DNA from 4 places in the Blautia sp. HCN-20427 genome. Region 2 is predicted to be linked to each of the others. Evidence: riboswitches for the same ligand, from Rfam matches in the RefSeq annotation. Region 2 holds a riboswitch; each other region holds the start of a gene.
The links. Region 2 has a riboswitch for cobalamin ahead of WKT17_RS13160 (energy-coupling factor ABC transporter permease). Riboswitches for the same ligand answer to the same signal wherever they lie in the genome.
Positions count from the first base shown of each region.

Region 1: it holds a riboswitch for cobalamin, as region 2 does, so the genes downstream of both, WKT17_RS00555 (DUF4430 domain-containing protein) here and WKT17_RS13160 (energy-coupling factor ABC transporter permease) in region 2, are expected to answer to the same signal.
Region 3: it holds a riboswitch for cobalamin, as region 2 does, so the genes downstream of both, WKT17_RS08545 (hypothetical protein) here and WKT17_RS13160 (energy-coupling factor ABC transporter permease) in region 2, are expected to answer to the same signal.
Region 4: it holds a riboswitch for cobalamin, as region 2 does, so the genes downstream of both, nikB (nickel ABC transporter permease) here and WKT17_RS13160 (energy-coupling factor ABC transporter permease) in region 2, are expected to answer to the same signal.

Region 1 is NZ_JBBKBX010000001.1:117,818-122,027, forward strand. It holds gene WKT17_RS00555 (DUF4430 domain-containing protein) at 1-2,296, opposite strand, end outside; cobalamin riboswitch at 2,467-2,654, opposite strand; gene WKT17_RS00560 (LysR family transcriptional regulator) at 2,698-3,615, opposite strand; gene WKT17_RS00565 (oligopeptide/dipeptide ABC transporter ATP-binding protein) at 3,633-4,210, opposite strand, start outside.
Region 2 is NZ_JBBKBX010000023.1:30,765-34,974, reverse strand. It holds gene hemC (hydroxymethylbilane synthase) at 1-137, opposite strand, end outside; gene WKT17_RS13170 (precorrin-2 dehydrogenase/sirohydrochlorin ferrochelatase family protein) at 125-625, opposite strand; gene hemA (glutamyl-tRNA reductase) at 615-1,844, opposite strand; cobalamin riboswitch at 2,001-2,181, shown strand; gene WKT17_RS13160 (energy-coupling factor ABC transporter permease) at 2,332-3,078, shown strand; gene WKT17_RS13155 (energy-coupling factor ABC transporter substrate-binding protein) at 3,080-3,382, shown strand; gene cbiQ (cobalt ECF transporter T component CbiQ) at 3,407-4,183, shown strand; partial or broken gene WKT17_RS13145 (energy-coupling factor ABC transporter ATP-binding protein) at 4,162-4,210, shown strand, end outside.
Region 3 is NZ_JBBKBX010000011.1:66,839-71,048, forward strand. It holds gene WKT17_RS08525 (DUF1700 domain-containing protein) at 1-383, shown strand, start outside; gene WKT17_RS08530 (DUF4097 family beta strand repeat-containing protein) at 380-1,207, shown strand; gene WKT17_RS08535 (PspC domain-containing protein) at 1,237-1,422, shown strand; gene WKT17_RS08540 (small, acid-soluble spore protein, alpha/beta type) at 1,490-1,693, shown strand; cobalamin riboswitch at 1,743-1,939, shown strand; gene WKT17_RS08545 (hypothetical protein) at 2,075-2,452, shown strand; gene WKT17_RS08550 (MFS transporter) at 2,539-3,717, opposite strand; gene WKT17_RS08555 (ABC transporter substrate-binding protein) at 3,996-4,210, shown strand, end outside.
Region 4 is NZ_JBBKBX010000001.1:124,781-128,990, forward strand. It holds gene WKT17_RS00575 (ABC transporter substrate-binding protein) at 1-11, opposite strand, end outside; gene nikC (nickel transporter permease) at 11-850, opposite strand; gene nikB (nickel ABC transporter permease) at 851-1,789, opposite strand; cobalamin riboswitch at 1,924-2,102, opposite strand; gene WKT17_RS00590 (pyridoxamine 5'-phosphate oxidase family protein) at 2,188-2,820, opposite strand; gene WKT17_RS00595 (pyridoxamine 5'-phosphate oxidase family protein) at 2,852-3,253, opposite strand; gene WKT17_RS00600 (Rrf2 family transcriptional regulator) at 3,455-3,898, opposite strand; gene WKT17_RS00605 (NlpC/P60 family protein) at 4,024-4,210, opposite strand, start outside.

The DNA.
Region 1 (4,210 bases), on a different contig from region 2:
GATTTTTTACGATATTCTTATTTCCCGTTTTTGTGAATCCGTTGCTTTTGTCCAGAGGATCAATGCCTGCTGCGGTAAGGGCCGTAAGAACCTGTGCGGTTGTACAACTGTTTTCTTTTCCGCTATCCAGAAATCCTGCATTCTCTGTCATATTTTCTTTCATGTGTTCCAGAGCTTTGTCAAACGCTGTTTTCACTTCCGGATAAGAATCATTGTTCCTGTAAGGAGCCAGCGCCTGCAGCGCCATACCTGTCATATCAATACTGCTGAATTTGTTATTTGTCAGTCCGAAACCGCCTTCTTGGGTCTGGAAAGTAAGAATGTGCTGAATCAGCTTCTCTCTTGTCCATACTGCATCCTTTGGAATATCTGCATTCTGACAATCCAGTGCAATCAAAGCCCATATAGGGGCATTGGAGGTATCTTTGCCGATTTTCATCTTCAGTTCATCATTATAGAGCGCCTTCATCAGATTGACACCGTCAATATCTGTCAAATCTTTTCCCATAGCTGCCAAGGTAATGCTGACTCTTGCCACATCTGTGGCCCGAAGCTTTGTCAGCCCTGTTTTTAATTTTTCCGACACACTGGCATAATAAGCGTCCAGATTTTCCTGGCTGATGGTTCCGCCTGCACGAAGGGTTGTGAAAATATTCCATTCGTCTCCATATGCATTTACAGGCTCTTTCTGCAGATAATCCATGCCATGCTGTATATCCTCTTTCACCAAAGCCGTATAGTCTGTATCGTCGGGAACTATACCGCCCTTGCTGACCAACACAGTAAACTGTACAGGCTTGCAGTCTGCCGTAGCGTCCCAGGGTGTTCCTATTACCTGTACTTCTCCGGCTTTTTTTGCCTTAATGGTGTGTACGGTTTTTCTGGGTGCATTTACATTTCCAACGACTGTCTGCACTTCATCTGTAACTTCTACAATTCCTTCCTTGCTGTAAGACCAGTTAAATCTCTGCTCCGTAGCATTGGAAGGTGTTGGTGTAATTTGAACGCTTTTGGAACTGCCTTCTTCCAGTTCATAGGTATCCTTTTCTGATTCTGCCTTTTGCAGGGGGTATTTATATTTGAATTCCACACTAATGTCCTGAGAAATATCCTTATCTTCCTGGCTGTAAATATGGAATTTTGCCACGCCTGCCTTCTTTGGCACAATGCCGTTTCCGAAATATTCCATAAACTCTGCAATTTCCGGTGTCTTTGCCTCCCAGACAAGCTTCTGATTTGTGGCATTATACGGCGTAAAGCTGCAGTTATAATCATCCGGGTCATTTCCTTTGGTGATACCTACATAGTAACCGCCCAGAGGATTCCAGGAATCTATATACCAGACACTTGGAACAGTAACCTGAAAGTCTTCCAACGCTACGTTTTTGGAGATGACCTTAAACTCTTTGGAAAGGCGTTGTTTATCTTCCCCCATGCCAAGCTTGAAAACAGCCTCTCCTTCGCTTTCCATGGTGAATTTGCTGCCCTCAGCATGATTCTGGATAATGCCGGGGCCGCTGATATTCTCATGATACATAGCGGCGACGGGAACCTTCTTAAATTCGTCTGAGCCTTTGACTCTGGCCTTTAAATAGGCAACTCCGCTGTCTGTTCCGTGCATTTCGTAAGGTTTGTCCAAAGATACTTCCTGGTCTCCTACGAAAACCTTCAGCTCTTCCACATTACTGGAAACATTGTTGATTTTAAATCTCTGGAAGACTTCTCCCATGTTGTCTGCGTTGCAGACATAACCTTCCACAACCCGGAGGTCTGCCGGCTGATACCGTCCGCTGGCATTTACCCAATAGTGTTCGGTATATTCTATATCCGATGTATACACTTTTGCGGATACATTCCAGTCTGGCCGTTTGTCTGTGCCTGCCAGAACAAAAGTACCTTCGTCCATGGCATTTAAAGTAAAGGTGTTGTTTTCATCCATTTCCTGTATTCTTCCGTCATCATATTGGAAGTATACATAGGGCTTTTCTTCTGCGGCCTGGTCTTCCGTGGTTTCTGCCTCTCCCGGCACCATTTCAGGAACCGAAATCTGCTCTGTTTCACCCGCTTCCGGCTGCACCGCTTCTTCCGGCTCCTGAATTTCTGACTCTTGATTTTCCGACTCCTGGTAATGTTCCGTACTTTCCACGTTTTCTGCCTGCTGCTCATAAGCAGTGCTTTCTTCTGCTGCGGGCAATGTGTCTGCCTGCACCGGCACAGTAATACCCGATACCATGAGAACCATGGCCAGAACAATACTGAGCATTCGGCTGCCCGCACGTCGTTTCTTGTGTTTCATATGTTTTCTCCTTTTCTTTTTATTCTGCATAATTGTCCTATGTTTGTTTTGAGGAAATTTTACATGCAAAAAAGGCTCTCTCATCTTTACCAGACAAAAGAGCCTCTATTATCACTTTACCATATTAAATTTTCATATTGTAAAACCGCAAAACATCCTCAGCCCGGAAACACGAAACGTTTATAACGGCAAGTCTTCTGACTCAACTTCTTCCGCAGAAATACCTTCTCGGGTTTTCCCCAATGGTACTATTTCCTTGTCCATTTCACAGTAGAGGTGACTGTATCCGATTTACACGGATTTCCTTTTTAACTCCGGACATATAACACATCCGGTGACCGTTATTATTATGCAGTTATACCTTTCTTTCTACTCTATACTACACAATGTTAGTCAAAGTGTCAATGCATTTCTGCGAATTTGTCTTCCAGAAATTCCAAAAACTGTTTTGTGCAGATTCCAGGCTCTGTATCCGCCCGTCTGACGTAGCCGCAGGAAATATCTGCCCCACAGTCCTCCAGTTCCAGCTTATGGAGCCTGCTTTTCTTGTCACAGCACAAATCAAATCCGGTGCTGATATTTCCCAGCTCTGTTTTTAAAAGCAGCTGCTTCATAGCATGGGCGCTGTTCACCAGAACACCGTTTACCGCTTTTGCCCCATCCGGTATCTCGCCTTTTAAATGACGGGAATTGAGATTGTAAAAAGAAGGGATTTCCTCTGCCATATTCTGCACCAGGGAAATCTTCTGCAGGTCTGCTTTTTTTATGGTTTTCTGTTCATAATACGGACTTTTCGGCCCCACATAAAGAGCCAGCTTTGTTTCCCTCAGCAGGTGAAATTCCAGCCTCATCTTTTTCAAAAGTCGCTCTGAGGCCTTTTTCTGATGCGAGGAAATGAATACAAGACCTACCTGTGCCTGGCGGTGGGCCGTGCGGTGAATGACCTTATCCAAAGCTCCTTCCCAGTACCCTGCCTGCATTCCTTCCGCTTTTGCATAAAAGGAAGCAAAGATTCCGGCGAAACAACTGCTTGGCATGGCAGCTACTAAAAGAGGCTCCTTCTTTTCCAGGTTTTTCACATCCTGAATCGTCTGCAGGCTTTTGAGAATCTCTCTTACCTGTTCGTAAACCAGTTCCCCTTCTTTTGTCATCACCACGCCTTTTTTGCTCCGTTTCAGCAGAGGAACCCCCAGACTGGACTCCAGTTTCTGAATGGTCATGCTTACATGGGGCTGGGTCGTGTACAAAAGTTCTGCGGCTTTGCTCAAAGACCCTGCCTCTGCGCTTACCACAAAATACTGCAGTTGTTTCATCTCCATATCTTTTTCTTCCTCTCTTACAACCGGTGGCATGCAGCCAGATGCCCCGGGGCAATTTCTTTCAATTTAGGTTTTTCTTCCCTGCACGTTTCCGTCCCGTATCTGCAGCGGCTCCAAAAAGGACAGCCCTTTGGCAAATCACAGGGACTGGGCACTTCTCCCTTCAGACCTTCTATCTCTTTTCGTCTGTCATCCCGGACGGAGAAAAGAGCCTGCAGCAAAGCCTGTGTGTAGGGATGTGCTCCATGACTTCCAACCTGCTCCCCCGGAAGCAACTCTACCACATGGCCCAGATACATCACCGCAATCTGATGGGCAAAGGACTGAATCAGAGCAATGTCATGGCAGATAAAGACCATACTGATATGCTTTTCCTTCTGAAGTCTTACCAGCAATTCAATCACTGTCTTCTGTACCGAAACGTCCAGCGCTGACGTGGCTTCATCACAAATGAGAATTTCCGGTTCCAGGGAAAGGGCTCTGGCAATGCCGATTCTCTGCCGCTGTCCGCCGCTCATACTATGGGGATACCGCCAGAGAAGGTCTTCCGGCAGTTCCACCATACGCAGAAGTTCTTTTGCCTTCGCCTCTTTTT
Region 2 (4,210 bases):
ATCTTATCCCCCGTGGTTTTCATGGTGTAAATCTCCACCTCTATGTCTTCGTGGCTGTCCTCAATGGCCTTTTTCACCATTTCGCTCTGCACCACTGCCAGTTTGCTCTCCCGGCTTCCAATGATTATTTTTCGCATTTTTCTTCTTCCTTTCGGATTTGTTCCAGGGCTTTCCGGGTTTTTTCGCGGACCTCTTTTACCTTTTTGTGGTCTTTTCCGCTGCCGTTAAAGCCCAGCACCACGCCTTCATATTCCAGAATACCCGGAAAATGAAAATCACATTTTTGCTGATTGCTGGCCGTATTCACCGGAATCCCCAGACATTTGCAGGCGCTGTAAATGTCCTCATTGACTTTTGTATCATCTGTGGCAGCCAGCACCACATCTGCTGCATACAAATCTTCCCGGTCATAAGGTTTTTCTTTATATACCAGCTTTCCTTCCTCAAAAAGCTGTGCAATCCTCTCTGTACAGGCCGGAGCAATGACGATAAGCTCCCCTGCAAAAGACAGCAGCGTCTCTGCTCTCCTTGTGGCAATCTTCCCCGCGCCAAACACTACGACTCTCTTTGTGCTCAGGTCTATAAACACAGGAAAAAATTTTTTATTTTCCTTTTCAGTTTTCATACAGTTTTTCCAGTCCTTCCACGCAGTTTAAAAATTCCTTTTCTTCCAGAGAATCCTTCAGCCCGAACATCATTTTGTTAACCACCTTTGCCGCAGCTGTATCAATGGCCTGCAGCAGATTTTCCCGGTCTTTTTCTTCCATGGGAGTTTTCCGCAGAATTTTCAGTATCCGGAGATTTAAATCCTGCACCGCCTCTGCCTTAATGTCCTGGATTCTGGGAATTAAGTCTCTGCCGCCATACCAGTTGTAAAAATCCTCCATCTGTTCCTGCAAAATTTCCCCGGCTTTTTCCAGACTCTGCTGCAGCTTCGGAGAAACCGCATCAATCTTAAAGCTGTCTATGTCGTACAGGGTAATACCGGAAAGTTCTCCGGCAGAGGGTTCAATATCCCTTGGTACGGCCAAATCAATCAATACCAGATGTTCCACGGGCGGGACGGTTTCCAGAAGCTCCCTGGTCAGTGTATAGTTAGGACTGGCCGTAGCGCTGACAACCAAATCGCACTGAGGCAGAAATTCTCCCCGGTCACCGTAATTAATCCGCTCACAGCCCTTAGGGATATTGACAATGCCGCTTCGATACTGGCGCACCGTAACCGTCACCTCTGCACCTGCTTCTCTAAGAGCCAGCGCCGCCACCTTGCCCATTTCTCCGTTTCCGATAACCATGCAGGTTTTGCCAAACAAGGAAAAGCCCTTTTCCTCCAGGCAGTGAATGGCTTGATGAATCACGGAACTGTTGCCCCTGGAAAAGATGACTTTTGTCTTTACCTTCTTGGCTGCCGTCACCGCCATGCGAAACAGTACCTCCAGCACATTGTCCGTGCAGTAGGCTTCCCTGGACAAACTCAGAGCATCCTTTACCTGGGTAATGATCTGGTCTTCTGCCAGAATCTGGGATTTCAGACCGCTGGTAAGATAAAAAAGATGTTCTACTGCTTCCTCTTCTGTCCTTTCCGCAAAATACTGTGCATATTCTGCCGGTTCTTTCCCTTTTTCCCGGCACAAAAATTCATAGAGAGAACCCTGCCAGTCTTCCGTGGTGCTTGCCCAAATTTCCATTCGGTTGCAGGTAGACAAAATAATACAGCCTGCAATGCCCGGTTCTTCCTTTAAATGTTCCATTGCAGCTACAGCGTTTTTCTTGGTAAAAGAAAATTGTGCGCGGATGTCCACGGCTGCTCTGCTGTAGTCAATGCCAATCATGGAAATACTCATTGTTTTTTAATCTCCCATATCTTTTGTTGCTTTTCTTAAAAATCTTTTTTCATCTTAGCATAGAATTCTTTTGGGTGCAACTTAAGTATTTTGTGATTTTTGTACAATTTCATTTGACAAAACATTGACAAAATTTCCCTATATGCTACAATGGAACAAGAATTGAATGTATAACGGTGCCTGCTATGCAGGAGAATAGGAAAGTTAAGTGAAAATCTTACACGGTCACGCCGCTGTAATGGAGGAGCTGTATTTTAATATGCCACTGTTGTAATGGGAAGGCAAAATGCAGCAAAGATACCTGAGTCAGAAGACCTGCCTTATACATGCGATTTACACAGGTTACGAACGATGGCCTTGTGTAAGAACAGGTTGGCTCATAGCATATCTATTCACCTTGCTATAACCTCTTGTTCTTCTGATGCCTGTCGGTCCCTGCCGTACAGGTTTTTTATTTTATTCATGCAAATCAGAAGGGAGAAGAAAAATGAGTAAAAATCAAAAACGTATTCTGGTACTGGCAAGCGCCTTTGCGCTTACCTTCGGCATTGTCCCAACCGTCAGTGCCATGCACATTATGGAAGGTTACCTTCCGGGAGGATTCTGCATCGCATGGGGTGTCCTGTGCGTACCGTTTCTCATTGCAGGATTCATGTCTATCAAAAAAACTTTAAACGAACACCGAAATCTGGTCACCCTGCTGGCTATGTCCGGCGCCTTTGTCTTTGTAATTTCTTCCTTGAAGATTCCTTCCGTAACCGGAAGCTGTTCTCACATGACAGGCACCGGGCTTGGAGCAATTCTGTTTGGCCCGTCTGCCGTTTCCATTCTGGGGCTGATTGTTCTCCTGTTCCAGGCTATTTTACTGGCACACGGCGGACTGACTACGATTGGAGCAAACACATTCTCCATGGCAATCGCAGGACCTTTTGTATCTTATGGTCTTTATGTTGTGCTGAAAAAGGCCAATGTGGATAAAAAAGTCTGTGTATTTTTGGCCGCATTTTTAGGTGACTTATTTACATACTGCGTGACTGCGGTACAGATGGCTCTTGCCCATCATGCGGATACCACCTTTGGCGCTGCAGTAGGCAAATTCCTGCTGGTATTTGCACCTACACAGGTTCCTCTGGCTCTTATTGAAGGCGTCATCACGGTATTGATTATCATGGGTCTGGAAACCTATGCTAAACCGGAACTTCGTGCGATTGGTTATTTAAAGGAGGGAAAATAAGATGAAGAAAAAAGTCATTCTGGCCATTCTCGTTATTTTCTTAATTGCATTTGTTCCGCTGTTTGTCTTAAAAGACGCGGAATTCGGCGGTTCCGACGATGCCGGAAGCACCGTGGTAGAGGAAGTGGATTCCTCCTATGAACCCTGGGCAACCCCCATTTTTGAAAAGCTCATTGGCGGAGAACTTCCCGGCGAAGTGGAAAGCCTGCTCTTCTGTCTCCAGACCGGTATTGGCGTAGGCGTCATTGCCTTTTTTATGGGACGTTTTGTAGAGCGTAAAAAATGGATGAAAGATGAAAACTAAAGTTCTCTGGCGAAAGGAGTTTCTATGATAGTCATTGATAAGCTGTGTTACAATTCCCGGCTTAGATATGAAAATGCCAGTGAGAAATTTGCCTTTGCAGTGATTACACTGTGTATCTGTGTAATGAGTCGTTCGACTGCGGTGGCAGGTATCGTATTAGCTGTGACAGGGATTCTTACCGTTTGGAAAGGGGGAGTCCCTGTTTTGCGTTATCTTAAGTTTCTCACCGTACCTCTGGCATTTTTGTTTTTAAGTACCATAGCCATTATGTTCAATTTAAAACAGGTTCCCATGGATTTCTTTGCCATTCCCCTTGGAAACTGGTATCTGACGGCAAGCTACCATTCCTTTTTTTATGCGGTACAGCTGATTCTCACCGCTCTTTCCGCGGTTTCCTGCCTGTACTTTTTGTCCTTTACCACCCCAATGCCCGATATTCTGGAGGTTTTGCGGAAACTGCACTGTCCCCGTCTGCTGATTGAACTGATGCTGCTGATTTATCGGTTTATCTTCGTACTGCTGGATGTGGCTTCTGCCATTTCCACTTCCCAAAACTGCAGACTGGGAAATAAGGATTACCGGACGTCTCTGAAATCCTTCGGTATGCTGGGATCTGTGCTGATGATACGGGCGGTACAACGTTCCAACCGGCTCTACGACGCTATGGAAGCCCGCTGCTATGACGGCACCATACGGGTTCTGTCGGAAAACCGGCCTCCCAGGAAACGAATCATTGCTGCCATTGTGGCATTCGATACCGCCTTATTTATTTTTGCTGTATGGAGGAGATTTTTTTCATGAATTCAGATATGATATTAAAAGCCGATA
Region 3 (4,210 bases), on a different contig from region 2:
GCGGACTTTCCTGGCCGCTGCTATTGGTATTGGTGATTCTTACTTGTCCTTTGTGGGGCGGATTGGGACTGGGACTGCTGGGTGTGTTTCTGGGGCTTTTGGGCGCCTGCATTGGAATTCTGGCAGCTTTGCTTTTTAGCGGGCTGGGATTGGTAGTTGGCGGTGTGGTGCTTCTGGCTAATGCCTTTATTTTTCAGTTGGGAACTCCGGCTACTGCTGTAGTTACCGCAGGGGCAGCGCTTATGATGACAGCGCTGGGACTGCTTTTGACTTTGGGATTTTTCCTTCTGGTGATAAAAGTTTTTCCGCCTTGTTTCCGATGGTGCATAGATTTGATTCAGCGAATTCTTCACAGAGGACATACAGGAGGTGACCGGGCATGAAGAAGTTTACAAAAATTGTTTTGATTTCCATACTGTGTTTGGGGCTTTTGGGAGGTATTCTGTTCGGCGCAGGTGTGGCGGCAGGCGGAAGTATTGATTTGGTTTATGAAGGAAATCATCTGGCAAATACCCGGCTGTTTCGGATGATAGCCCACAAGCTGCAGAAGCATGAACACAGATATGAAGAGTGGGAAGACAAATGGGACGAAGGTCTGTCGGATATTGATGCAGTTGATGATGACAGTACACCGGGAAACCTGGAATACTCCCAGACAGAGGTAGAGCGTCTCCTCCTGGAAGTGGATACAGGAATTGCAGAAATCCGTACAACCACGGGAAATACCATTCGGATTCTGGGAGTCCGGGAAGACGATACGGTAAGCCGCAGCTTCGATAATAAGGAATTGTATATAGAAGCCGAAGGCGACCATGACAGCGAAAAGACAAAACTTGTGATAGAAGTACCGGAAAATAAAACATTCAAAGATCTGGAGCTGGTTTCCGATACGGCTCAGATAAAAACAGTGGGAAAACTGCGGACCGATAAGGCTTATCTGGAAACAGATACCGGAAGTGTGCAGGCAGAGTATCTGGAATTTCAAACAGGAGAAATAGAGTGTTCCACCGGAAATCTCCAGGTGAAATGTGCCGGAAAACTAAACGATTATACCGTTTATGCAGAAAGCGACAGCGGCAATCTGGTTCTGGATGGAAAGGAGTATGTGGGTTACCAGGAAGGTGTTTTCGGAAATGCAGACAGCCAAAAGACCATAGACGTGTCAAATGATATGGGAAATATGGAAATCGAGTTTGAAAGTAAATAAAAAATAGAAGCAAGGAAAGGAGTTATCATATGTCTGATAAAAGATTGTATCGTTCCTCTGTAAATTATATGCTGGCAGGGGTCTGCGGAGGAATTGCAGAATATTTTAATATTGACCCTACTTTAATAAGGCTGGCATGGATTATCTTGACCTGCATGAACTGCGGCACAGGAATTGTGGCTTATATCATTGCAGCCATTGTAATTCCAAAATAAAATTTACAGACGGTATAAAGTGAGAAAAAAGGGCCATACTCCAGTTAGAAAGGAGTGTGGCTTTTTTATGGCAAAGAAAAAAGAAGAAAAAATTGATTTAAACAATATTCCGGAAGAGGAAAAAATAAAATATGAAATTGCCGGAGAACTGGGACTTTTGGACCGGGTAGCTGCAAATGGCTGGAAAAGCCTGTCTGCAAAGGAAACGGGACGTATCGGCGGGCTTATGACAAAACGCCGAAGAGAACAGCAAAAAACAGGAGAAAATTAGGAAAAGTGCTTGACGCGGCTTGGAGGCAATGGTATTATAATCAATGTATAATTCCATAAACCTATTAAGTGCACCGTGTTGACCGCACAACACTGGTGAAAAGGGAATCAGGTGTGAGTCCTGAGCGATCCGGTCACTGTATTTGGGGAGTGATGCCGCAGAAGTCCATTGTACGAAGCAGTACGAGAAGGAGCGGCAAAGCGATGAGCCATGAGTCAGGAAACCTGCTTAGTAGTAGTAAGGTGATAACTTCCGTGCAAAGTTTGAAATCCCTCACACTGTTTACAGACAGTTGACGAGTCCGCTTTCACAAGGAAGGTGGATTTTTTTATGGAATTGCCGAAAGGTGAACCTGAACTTATAGAATTATGCATTGATTAAATGGCAGGTGGTATATTCCCTGATTCTATGTTTCCTGTTTGGCTGTTTACAGGTTTTGTTTTCCCGCAACAAACAAAACCGCGCATCCTCCGCAGAGAGCAGGAAAGCTTCGTGACCGGAATCAGGGAGTGTCCATCAAAAAGATTTCTACATAGTCTCTTATCCGCAATTCAGCGGGAAATTTCAAGTTATAGTATTTATGGGAAAAAATATAAAAAGGAAAATGGGAAAGTGCATTGTCTGACAGACATTTCTATTTCTAATGTTCAGTTTGATGGAAACAAACAGGAAATTTTTATTGCTGTTCCTTTTATGACTTGGCCTGCAGGGTTGGAGGCGATGAGTTTGTACTGTTTCTGCCGGACACCATGGATATAAAGTTGTATAAAAGAAATGCAGGAAGGGGTGTCGGTAAATACCGATTTTTAAGCTCTAAATCTTAAAAAACCCCTTAACTGCATTTTTTAAAGCGCACTTTTTCTCATTTTTCGTATATGTCTTACCAGCAGAAGAATGCAAACCAGGTCAATGACCACAACTGCAATAATGGACTGCATGCCGTAGTAAATACCGGCAGTTTCTGCAATTTTACCGATAATGGACGGCATGAGAATAGAGCCGAAGCTGGCAAGAGTGAGAATGAAACTCCAGGCCAGAGAATATTTTTGGATAAGGCTTCCAGAAAAGGAAACCGTAGTGGGATAAAGCCCTGCCATACTGAAGCCAAAGCCCATAATTCCCACAAGAATCAGCGGTGTAGTGGAACTGAACAGCAGTAGGATTAAAAATCCCACCAGTCCGAAGCCCATGACAAGCAGCAGCCATTCCTTATGAACTCTAGTGGAAAGCCAAGCCGTTAAAAGGCGGCCGGCTAGAATCATGACCCATAAAAGGCTGGCCGTGACCTGAGAAAGAGATGCGGGCAGCAGTCCGGTATCCTTAAAGTAAGTAATCATCCAGCCAATTACTCCCTGTTCTGCACAGAGATAGAAGAAAAGAGTCAGTGTGCAGAGATAAAACAGCGGTTCTTTGAAAAAAGCAAAATCAGCAGCTTTTTTTATCTGTTCTTCTTTTTTTTCTTTAACAGAATCAGGAATCATAAAATACATGACCCAGCTTAAAACGCCCATAATCAGCATGAAAGAACAGGCGTAAATCCAGTTATCGCTGTTTGTCCGCGTCATGGCAAGCAGCAGAAGCGGGAAAGTAAAGGCGCCGATAGCAAACATGGCATGCAGGCCATTTAAGAGCGATGCCTTACCGGGAGCCAGTTCGTTAATGGAGGTGTTGCAAAAATTACTGGTAGCGCCCCGGGCCATACCGGTGAGGAAAAAGGCCAGTGCCAACATAAAATTATTGTCAGAAAGAAGAATGACCAGGTAGGAAAGGGCAATGAAAGAATTGAAAAAAAGAATGCTTTTCTTTCTTCCCCAGACCTCGGATAAAGCGCCGCAGGCAAAGCTGGAAATCAGATTTCCTACGGAATGAAGGCTGACAATCATACCGCAAAAAGCATAGGCCAGTCCCCGGGAATCCCGGATATAAGGCAGGAGTGAGCCAATGGAGAGTGCAAGCATACCGTTTATGATGAAGACGCCGTAACTGCACAGAAATTGTCTGTTTTGAGTTTTGTCTTGAAACAATGATAAGTCCCCCTCTTTTTAAAATTGAAAATGCAAAATCGAGTATAGTCTAAAACAAATCTGCAGTTTCGTCAATGGAAGAATCCCACTTTGTAATGCGGAAATAGTAACAGAATCTAAAAAAATGACAAGAAAATTTTGCTGCAACCTGCAGAAAGTAACAGAAATAGGAAAATAATTCATTTCAGAAAAAAAGGCTTTCTGTTAATCTATAACTACAAAGAAAACACCCCGTAAAGAGCGGAGAAAAGAATGAAGAGAAAGAAGGAGAGCAGCACATGAAAGCAAGAAAAGCAATGGCAATGGGACTTATCGCGGCGATGTCAGTGGGAATGCTGGCAGGCTGCGGAGGTGAAAAAAAAGAGGACGGAAAGGAAACTGCAGACGGAAAGCAGAAGCTGACCATTTCCACATGGGACAATGACACATCACCGCAGTTCAAAGCGGCGGTAGAGGTATTTCAGGAAAAATACCCGGATGTAGAAATTGAATA
Region 4 (4,210 bases), on a different contig from region 2:
TTCTTTTTCATTACGCTCTCCTTTTCTTTTCCTGTCTGGGGTCTAAAATATCACGGATACTGTCTCCCAGCATATTAAACACAACAACCACAATGACGATGGCAATTCCCGGATACAACATCAGCCAGGGAGCCTTGGTCAGATAAGTTCTGCCCTCGTTGAGCATAAGCCCCCACTCGGGAACCGGAGCCTGGGCGCCGAATCCCAGAAAGGACAGGGACGCCAGTTCCAACATCATGGTTCCGATATCTGTTGCCGCAGTCACCACCATGGTGGTAATCATATTGGGCAAAATGTAGTTCAGAATGATTTTATGATTTCGGGTTCCTGTTACTACGGCTGCCTCAATGTAAAGATTTTTCTTTATTTTCAGCACCATACTTCGAGCCAGTCTGGCATACTTTGTCCAGCTCACTGCCGAAATGGCAAGGACGGCATTGACCATACTGGGTCCTAAAAGACCTGCAATGGCAATAGCCAGCACCAGTCCGGGAAAGGAAATCATCATATCTGCAATCCTCATAATCACGGCATCCACAAACCCGCCGAAATATCCGGCCAGAATTCCCAGCGCAGTTCCCACCACAAAAATCACGACAACCAGACAAAGGGTCATGACCAGAGAAGAACGGGTGCCGTAGATAACTCTGGAAAGCACATCTCTTCCCAGCTTATCCGTACCGCAGAGATATTCTCCTCCCGGCGCCTGCAAAGAATGGCTCATCACCGCCTCGTAGGGATCTTTGGGAGCAATCCACGGTGCAAATACGGCAATGGCGGCAATCCCCAGAGCCAGTGTGAGAAAAAGTGTAAACTGCCTGTTTGTCTTCAAAAATTTCCAAATTTTCACTTACCGCTCCTCCTTCAGTCTTGGGTCCAGCCGTTCATAGGAAAGGTCTACCAAAAGATTAATGCCCATGTAGAGCAGGGCAATCCACAAAACATAGCCCTGCACCAAAGGATAATCCCTGCAGGAAATGGCTTTTACCGCCATGCTTCCAAGCCCCGGCCAGTTATAAATAATTTCCACCACTGCCGTTCCGCCCAGCAGACTGCCCAGGGAAAGCCCCAAAAGCGTTACCAGAGGAAGCGTAGCATTGGGAAGCACATGTTTCCACAAAATCTTTTTCTCTGAAAGTCCCCTCATATGGGCCCCTGTAACGTAATCCTGCTGCAGCTCTTCCAGCACGGCAATCCGCACCTGTCTGGTGTATTTGGCAGACATGGCAATAGCCAGGGTAACAGCCGGCAACACCAGGGATTTAAAATCGGTACTTCCCCCGGACACGGTCACCCACCGAAGCTGCACCCCGAAAATACTGAGCAGAATCAGACCAATCCAGAAATTGGGAACCGAAACGCCGAAAAAAGTCAGGCCCCGCACCAGATAGTCCGGCCAGCGGTTGTGATAAACTGCTGACAATATTCCCAGTGGTATGGAAAACAATATCATAATAAGCAGAGATGCCAGTGCCAGCTTGAGGGTAGGAAAAAAGCAGGATACCAGTTTTTCCACCACCGGAACCTTCATGGAATAGGATTTTCCCATATCACCGGTCAGCACCCCTTTTAACCAGTTTCCGTACTGCACCAGAAAAGGCTTGTCCAGCCCCAGTTCTGCCCTGGTCTGCTCCAAAAGCTCCGGTGTGGGAATATTTCCACATTCGGTAAGCATAATTTCCGCCGGGTCACCAGGGGACAAATAGGTCAGGCCAAAGGTAAAAAAGCTGATTCCAAAAAGCACAATTACGATTTGCAAAAGCCGCCTGCCCAGGTTTTCTTTCTTCAAAATCTTCCACCTCCTGTTTTTATAACGGCAAAAAGACAATCTGATATATGCATATACAGACTGTCTCTACTCATAAAATTCGATATTGTTATTTATACCTAACCGTATTTTAAGAGTTCTCATCAGCCGTGAGAAACTTCCCAAAGATATAAGCAGTTCTCCTGACTTCAACTCACCGCTTCTACAGCACCTTCCCAAAGCTTTCCTTCAGTGGCATACGCTGCAAAAACTCCTTGTTACAGTGGCGGGACCGTACCGGACTTACACCGGTTTCTCTATGAATGCTTACGCAACTTATATCCTGTTATGATTTCTGCCCCTAATTATACTGGAAGATTTTGAAAATTCAACACTTTATGTATCACAATTTGTTATGGATACACTTTTTAAGTCTTCTTTCACTCTGTGTCATCTCGTCCTCTCCTTTCTACAGCTTTAACCGGACATCTGCGGTAACAGTTTCCGCAGTGCAGACAATTTTGCTGCCTGATAACCCCGGCAGCGACGTCAATACACTGCTGGGGACAAGTCTGACTGCACACACCGCAGTGAATACATTTCCGGGTAATCACATACCCCTCCTGCTTCCGGCTGGCTTCTCCGAAAGAAAAGTCAAAGCGCTCTATGGGCTTTTTTGACAAATCAAACCATTCCCCCCGGCCCTTGTAAATCTGGAAAACGATCAAAGCTTCTCTCGACTGTCTTGTGGGATAAATTTCATACATATAAGCATTTTTCTGAAACAAGTCTTCCACTCTGCCGCTGCCCAATTCTTTTGCCTCTCCCTGTACGGAAACCGCTATACTGGAAAGGGTATCTTTTCCCCGGAGGGCGGTAAACGCAATATGTCTGTTGGCTTTCAGGCGACTGTAGAACTGCTTTCCTCTGGCCGTCAGAAAATACAGACTGCTTTCATCTCCATCCATCATATCAATGGCGCAGGTGACGGGATAGCCTTTTTCATCCACTGTGGAAAACACCACAGTATGCAGTTCCTTCACAATATACTTCAAATATTCCTGTGCAGTCATAAAAATCCCCCGTTTCTCTTATAAAATATCCTTAAAATGTATAGGTTCTCGGCGGGTTACCGGAGAAATCTGCAAGAACCGCTTTTGCTTCTGCCAAATAAAACACTTCAAAAATCGGATTGTCTGCGGTTTCGTACTGTCCCTTTACAATAGGATTCTCCATGCAGGCTTCTTTTACCTCCCGATTATCCTCAAAAACAGCTTTTCCGTTCAATCGAATCCAGGTATAATCCGGGCTGGATACGGTCACTTCCACATAGGGATTCTCTTTCATATCCTTAAAAACATCCTTGGTGTGATTGGTGCAAAACCATAATTTCCCCTCTTTTTCAAAGCAGAACATAAAAGGACGGCATTTTGCCTTTCCGTCACGTCCAATGGTTGCAAGATACTGTACCGGGTTTTCCTGTAAAAATTTTACGACTTCATTCATGATGTTATGCTCCTTTTTCATTTGTTTGTTGTAATAATCTTATTTACAACTACAGTATAACCCCCTCTTAATTGTAATGTCAATAGTTACAACCATATTTTTTTTCATTTTGCCATAAAAAATTCCCTTCCAAGCAAATCGTTTTCCTTTTTCAACATTTGCTTAAAAGGGAGCATGTCCTCTGACAGGCACTGTCTTTCTCTATTCTGTTTCTTTTGCCATACAGGTTCTGGCATCTTTTACCACATCTGCCAGCGTCATTTTTTCAAGTTCTCTCTCTAACGCATTCTGTACCTGGATAAGTCTGCCATCCAGCACCTGATGAATGTTTCTTCCCACCGGACACAGGGGATTGGGACTTTCATGAAAATGAAAAAGACCCTCTTTTTCCACACATTCTACCGCACGATAAATATCCAGAAAGCTGATTTCTTCCAGCTTTCCCACAATCGACGCGCCTCCGCTTCCCCTCTGTACCTCCACAATTCCGGCGGCTTTCAGCTGGGACAGAATTTTTCGGATAATCACCGGATTCACATGCACACTGGCCGCCAGAAATTCACTGGTGAGTTTGTATTTCCCCTGAAACGTATCTATACAAAGCAATATGTGTACGGCAATGGTAAAACGGCTTGAAATCTGCATACAGATTCCCCCTTTTCTCTTTTTCTGATTCGTTGTACTAAATTATAAAACGGCCTTGCTGTCATGTCAATGAACGAAACAGAAGGAACCGCTTTGACACAGTTCCTTCTGCTTTTTCTGTATGCTTATTTCATCAAATATACATCTGCATAATTTACGCCCAGGGCATTGGCTCTGTCATGGTCACTGACATAGACGTCAATGCGGTTGCCCTTAATTGCACCGCCGCAGTCCTCTGCAGTAAATACATGGCCATTAATAATGACTTTGGTTCCGTATGGAATCACACTTGGGTCTACAGCAATTGTCTGT